DNA from 2 places in the Pseudoalteromonas sp. SR41-7 genome. Region 1 is predicted to be linked to the other one. Evidence: predicted binding sites of a transcription regulator. Region 1 holds the regulator's gene; the other holds the start of a gene.
What was found. Region 1 encodes FliA, which starts transcription of late flagellar genes. Its sites were predicted from a motif close to CTAAAGNTNNNNNNNNNNNNGCCGATA; they were not measured.
Positions count from the first base shown of each region.

Region 2: the regulator FliA is predicted to act here: its motif matches at 1,786-1,812, upstream of H5092_RS19890 (DUF5610 domain-containing protein).

Region 1 is NZ_JACJEF010000001.1:96,225-99,441, forward strand. It holds gene H5092_RS00480 (protein phosphatase CheZ) at 1-690, opposite strand, end outside; gene cheY (chemotaxis response regulator CheY) at 708-1,091, opposite strand; gene H5092_RS00490 (RNA polymerase sigma factor FliA) at 1,132-1,842, opposite strand; gene H5092_RS00495 (MinD/ParA family protein) at 1,869-2,729, opposite strand; gene flhF (flagellar biosynthesis protein FlhF) at 2,722-3,217, opposite strand, start outside.
Region 2 is NZ_JACJEF010000024.1:1,763-4,979, reverse strand. It holds gene H5092_RS19900 (thiol:disulfide interchange protein DsbA/DsbL) at 1-515, shown strand, start outside; gene trmA (tRNA (uridine(54)-C5)-methyltransferase TrmA) at 582-1,679, opposite strand; gene H5092_RS19890 (DUF5610 domain-containing protein) at 1,842-2,981, shown strand; gene murI (glutamate racemase) at 3,047-3,217, shown strand, end outside.

The DNA.
Region 1 (3,217 bases):
GCCTTCAGGACCTGCTAAAGTTTGTGTGGCAACTGGTTCTTTTATTTTTTGTTGTTCTACTTTATTCGCGGTGCTGTTAGTGTCGTCTTGTTCAGCAAACGCAGTTAAAAGATGAAGTAAACTTTCTTCTACTTCCCTAACAAGTTCAATAACACGGCGAATAACTTGACCTGTTAAGTCTTGATAGTCTTGAGCCATTAATACATTTGTCATTAAGTTTTGAAGCTCATCAGTCTTATGATGAGAGTTGTTCATAAACTTATCGATGCTATGGCAAAGTTGCTTAAACTCACCAAGCTCAATTTCGCGGCTCATTAAACGATCCCATGTCGGTTTGATATGAGATATTTCGTCCGCTAACTGTTGAGCTATAGGTAAACTGGCCTCCACTGCATCCATTGTTTTATTAGCCGCATTTTCTGTCATTTCTATAACATAATTAAGCCGCTTTTTAGCATCTGGAATCGCATCTGTCGTTATATCAGTTAAGCGAGTATCAAGCTCAAAACTTTTAAGGGCTTCGTGCAGTTGACGAGTCAACTTTCCAACTTCAGCAAATAATTCAGACTGCTCTTTAGATGCAGCCTCTAAAATCAACTGATTTGCTTTGTCTTGCTCATCATTTTCTAAAAAAACAACGAGCTGACGAGCTTGTTCTAACGTTATTTGAGGCGCAGCTGGTGCTGGCATAAGCCTCTCCCCCATCATTAGCCTAAGCGTTCAAATACTTTTTCTAATTTAGTTTTTAATGTTCCAGCCGTAAATGGCTTAACAATATAACCATTCACGCCAGCTTGCGCCGCAGCTATTATTTGTTCTTTTTTAGCTTCTGCCGTTACCATTAATACAGGGATATGTTTTAACTTCTCGTCTGCACGTATTGCTCTTAAAAGATCAATACCCTGCATTCCAGGCATATTCCAATCCGTAACTACAAAATCAAACACTTGATTTTGCAACATAGGCAAAGCTGTAGACCCATCATCAGCTTCTTGAACGTTAGTGAAACCTAAGTCACGTAACAGGTTTTTTATAATGCGTCTCATCGTTGAAAAATCATCAACTACAAGAATTTTCATGTTTTTATCCAAAACATCCCCCAGTGAGGTATTAACCTTTGTTTACTTACTACTAATTTATCCAGTCATTGATTTTAGCTTTAAGCTTAATCATCGCCTGACCATGTATCTGACTTACACGCGATTCACTTACATCGAGTATATGTCCTATTTCTTTTAAATTCATTTCATCGTTGTAGTACAAAGAAAGCACCATTGCATCACGCTCTGGTAATGACTTAATTGCACTTAGCAAAGACTCATTAAACCTATCATTTTTAACATTATTAAAAGGTTTATCTTGTGCTAAATCTTGGCCTACAGGAGTAATAACATCCTCATCTACACCAAGGTCTTCAATACCTAATATTTTACTCGTATTCGCATCATTTAAAATATGATGGTACTCATTGAGCGAAATTTCAAGTTTTTCAGCAACTTCTATATCCGTTGGTTCGCGGTTCAGACTACTTTCGAGCTCAGTAATTGCTTCTGCAACTTGCCTGTTTTTACGGTGAACTGAACGAGGAGCCCAATCACCACGGCGCATTTCATCAAGCATAGCACCGCGAATACGAATACCTGCAAAAGTTTCAAAGCTTGCGCCTTTTGTTGCATCAAAGTTTTTGGAAGCTTCTATTAAACCTATCATTCCTGATTGAATTAAATCATCAAGTTGAACGCTAGGTGGTAATCGAGCAATTAGATGACATGCCACTTTTTTAACAAGTGATGCATGCTTCTCAACAATCACATTTAAATTTTGTGTTGATTGATATCCCATAGCTCTATTCACCAGTGTTGTCATAATTAACCGTTTACTAGTTTCTCAATGAAAAACTCTAAATGCCCAGATGGTTGGTTGGGTATTGGCCATTTAACTGCTTTTGTTGCCAGCGTTTTAAACGCAAGAGCGGCTGGCGAATTTGGAAAGAGCTCTACTATTACTTTTTGACGACGTGTTGCTTTGCGCATATTTTCATCATAAGGAACCGTTGCTACTAGCTCCATTGATACATCTAAAAAGCGGTCGGTAACTTTAGATAGCTTTGCAAACAATTCAGTGCCTTCACGCATACTGCGCACCATATTGGCAACAATTTTAAATTTATAAACGCCGTGCTCACGACTTAATACTTTAATAAGTGCGTAAGCGTCGGTGATTGATGTCGGCTCATCGCATACAACAACCATTACATCTTGCGCTGCACGCGAGAAGCTCAGTACCATGTCTGAAATACCAGCAGCTGTATCTACAATTAAAATATCAAATTCGGTATTCAATTCGCTAAACGCACGAATTAGCCCAGCATGCTCAGATGGTGATAATTCAACCATACTTTGCGAACCCGATGTAGCGGGTACAATTTTAATTCCTGCAGGGCCTTCAACTAAAATTTCATCAAGCTCACATTCACCAGACAAGACATGTGACAAGTTACGCTCTACACGTAAACCAAGCATCACATCACAGTTTGCTAAACCCAAGTCAGCATCCAACACTAATACTCGATTACCTTGCTGCCCAAGTGCAATAGCTGTATTTAGAGAAACATTTGTTTTCCCTACTCCACCTTTACCACCGGTTACAGCGATAACTTTTACGCCGTTGTTATTGTTTTGACTCATTTTGCGCAGGCCGCTTGCTTGATCTAATACTGTGTTAATCATACATCCCTACTGTGCTTGACGCCACTGCTTGGTGCCTTGAATGTTGTGCTTTTGTTCTTTTTAAATATAATTGCTCAGCCTTTTTAACTAGTTTCTCAGCATTTGCAACACGAATATCCTCTGGTACTCGTTGACCATTAGTAAGATACCCTATTGGAAGGCGATTTTGAATCGCAATACTAATAATCTCGCCCAAACTTAATGATTCGTCTAACTTAGTGAAAATACAGCCACTTAACTGTACTTTTTTAAAGTGGCGTACAGTTTCTTGCAATACATTAATTTGTGCTGTCGCGCTAAGTACTAAGTAGCTGCGAATATCTACACGTTGGTTACGCATTAATGTGTTTAATTGCTCAGTTAAACGTAAATCTCGCTGGCTCATACCTGCTGTGTCAATTAATACTAGACGTTTATTTCGTAAATGATATAAAACTTCAGCTAATTCATTAGCATCTTTAACTTGCTTAACACCACAACCAATAATA
Region 2 (3,217 bases), on a different contig from region 1:
CAGAGGTTAAAGAGTTCTTCTCATTTTACTGCCCTGCATGTAATAACATGGAAGCACTAATTGGTGAGTTTAAGCCTAAGCTTGATAAAAACGTTAAATTTAAAAAGAGCCATGTTGATTTTGTAGGTGTACGTGACCCAGAAAACCAACAGATGATGAGCCAAGCACTGGCGACAGCTGAAGTGCTTCCACAAAAAGATCAGATTATTTCTGCAATCTTTAATCATATCCATACAAAGCGCGCTAAATTTAATGAGCTTGCAGATGTAAAAGATATATTTGTAGCGCAGGGCGTTGATGGTGATAAGTTTGATAAGCTGTTTAAAAGCTTCTCGGTACGTACGCTGAGCTCTAAAATGAAACGCGACCAAGACTACTTTAAAGAAAAAGGCGCACTACGTGGCGTACCTACCTTTATTGTAAATGGTAAGTACAAATTAAACCTAGGTCGTGAGTCGGGTATTACTAAACCTGAAGACATTAGCAAATTAATAAATTACTTAGCTAACAAGTAAGTTTAGCTAAAACAAAAAAAAGCTCCTTAAGGAGCTTTTTTTATGGGTAACGTTTACTGAACGTATTTATTTGCGCTGTAAGAAAACGCCCGACTCAATGTGATGCGTATAAGGGAACTGATCAAATATAGCAAAGCGCTTAACGTTATGCGTACGTGTTAAGTGATCAAGGTCACGCTCAAGAGTTTCAGGATTACAGGATATATAAATTATGCTTTCGTAGTTAGCCACTAAGTCACACGTTAATTCATCCATGCCCGCGCGTGGTGGATCAACTAATATGGTTTGGCAGTCATAGCTTTTTAAATCAATACCATCTAAACGAGAGAAAGTACGCTCGCCATTCATTGCTTGAGTAAACTCTTCACTAGACATACGAATAATATCTAAGTTCTCTACGTTGTTTTTAGCAATGTTGTATTGAGCAGAGTGAACAGATGATTTTGATATTTCCGTCGCTAATACTTTATTAAAAGAACCTGCTAATGCAATTGAAAAGTTACCGTTACCACAATACAATTCTAGTAAATCATTTTTAAGTGGTTTACATAAATCTTGTGCCCACTCCAGCATATTAATATTTACTTTTGCATTAGGCTGAGTAAAGCTATTTTCTACTTGTTGATAAATAAGCTCTTGCCCATTAACTGTTAAACGTTCAGTTACAAAGTCATCACCTAGTACTTCTTTTTGTTTGCGAGCACGACCTATAAAGTCAATTTTGTATTTACTGCTAAGCTTTTCTTTCAGTGCTTTAATTTCACTTAACCATTCATCATCCAGTGGTTTGTGATAAAGCAAGCTTACTAAAATTTCACCGCTTAGCGTTGATAGGTAATCGATTTGAAATAACTTACGGCGTAATATTTCACAAGGCTTAAGATTTTCAATCATCACCTGCATTATTTCACCTACTAGAGGCGCTGCTGGGTCAAATGTATCAACACGGATTTTTTCTTTTGTTTGTTGATCAAACATAATGTGAAACAGATCATCACCGTCGTGCCATACTCTAAATTCAGCACGTTGGCGGTAGTTAGTTGGCTCTGAGCTAAATACTTCTAATTGCTCCACACCAAAACGTTGAAACTGCGTACTAATTCGCTGCTCTTTTTCACTTAACTGCGCTTGGTACTGTGTGGTATCTATTTTAATAACTGCCATTAACGCTACTACCTTATCTAAGATCTGTTTATCGGCGCTATTGTAGGGAGCGCTGCGTATTTGTCTAGTTTTGGCTAGCATTTATGCTGTTTTATTGAACATTGTACTTTAGTTTTTGTTGTTATAGCCGATAATAAACTACGCACGCTTAGGAGACGAATCATGAAAATAGGTAATTATGGCTTTACGCCAAACAACAACATCAATAAATTCAATAATAAAGCTGATATACAGCAACCTACAATTACGTCTCCTCAAGATAGCTATCAACAACGAGGCCGAGAGTTGGCCGCAAAGGTGCTTGGCGATAAAATGGCTGAGCAGCTTGGATTACCTATCGCAGAAAAAAAAGCAGATAAACCACTATTTGATTTTGATGAAATAGTAAAAAACGTACTCGATTTTGTAAGTAGTGCTGTAAATAAAGCAAAAGCTAACGGCGCTGATGACGAAAAGCTCAAAGATATGCTAGGCGATGCGCGCAAAGGAGTCCAAATAGGGCTTGATGACGCTGTTGATGAACTCAAAGGTACAGGCGTATTTAATGATGACATGGAAGAGGGCATTAATAAGTCCAAAGAGGGAATTTACAATGGGCTGGATAAGTTTGAAGAGTCGTTATTTAACCCACAACCTGCCAGCGTAAATATAAGCCAGGCCCAATACGTCAGTATGACGAGTAATGCAGAGTATAAATTTACTACAGCAGAAGGCGATGAGGTAAGTATTAGCTTTGCTGATGCATTTGAATCTCAATCGGCAAGTGGCTATCAGCAAAATAGTAATAGTGAGTCGTTTGCAAGCTCATCATCGCAATCTCGACAGGTATCATTTTCGATGTCGGTAAATGGTGACTTAAACGAGCAAGAGCAAGAAGCTATTAATGCGATGATGGAAGACTTACAAGATTTAAGTAAAACCTTTTTTGGTGGTGATTTAGATGAAGCATTTGAACAAGCGCAAGAGCTGAGTTTAGACAGCGATCAGCTGGTGGCTTTTTCTATGGATTTACGCCAAACAAAAACAATAGCAACAGTTAAAAGCTATGAAGAATATAAACCAGCACCAGAAAAACAAGTAGCAGAGGGGTTAGCCCCTTTTAATGACGACCTTAAAAATGCTTTTGAAAAAGCGGGTGAGCTTGGATTACAAAATCAGCTAGCTGGCATTCTCCAATGGTTAAATCAAGATCAGGAACAAATAGATAAGTTAGTAGATTATACAAAGTCTATGTTCGAAAACCTTAATCAGTTAAATTCAGCAGCCGACAGGCTTACTGATTTAGAAGCCACGCAAAGTTAAACTACTTTCTTTTATAAAAACCTCATGGCAAACTGCCGATCTTAAAGTAAAGTAGGAACGGTAGTTTGTCAGCGCATATAATGGTCTTTGATTCAGGTATTGGTGGAACTACTGTACTTGAACATATCAAGCAAAGTATCCCCAATGCTCAGTACAGCTATTTTATGGATAATGCATTACTACCTTATGGTGCTCAATCCCAACAAACTATAATTAACCGATTATGTTCACTTATT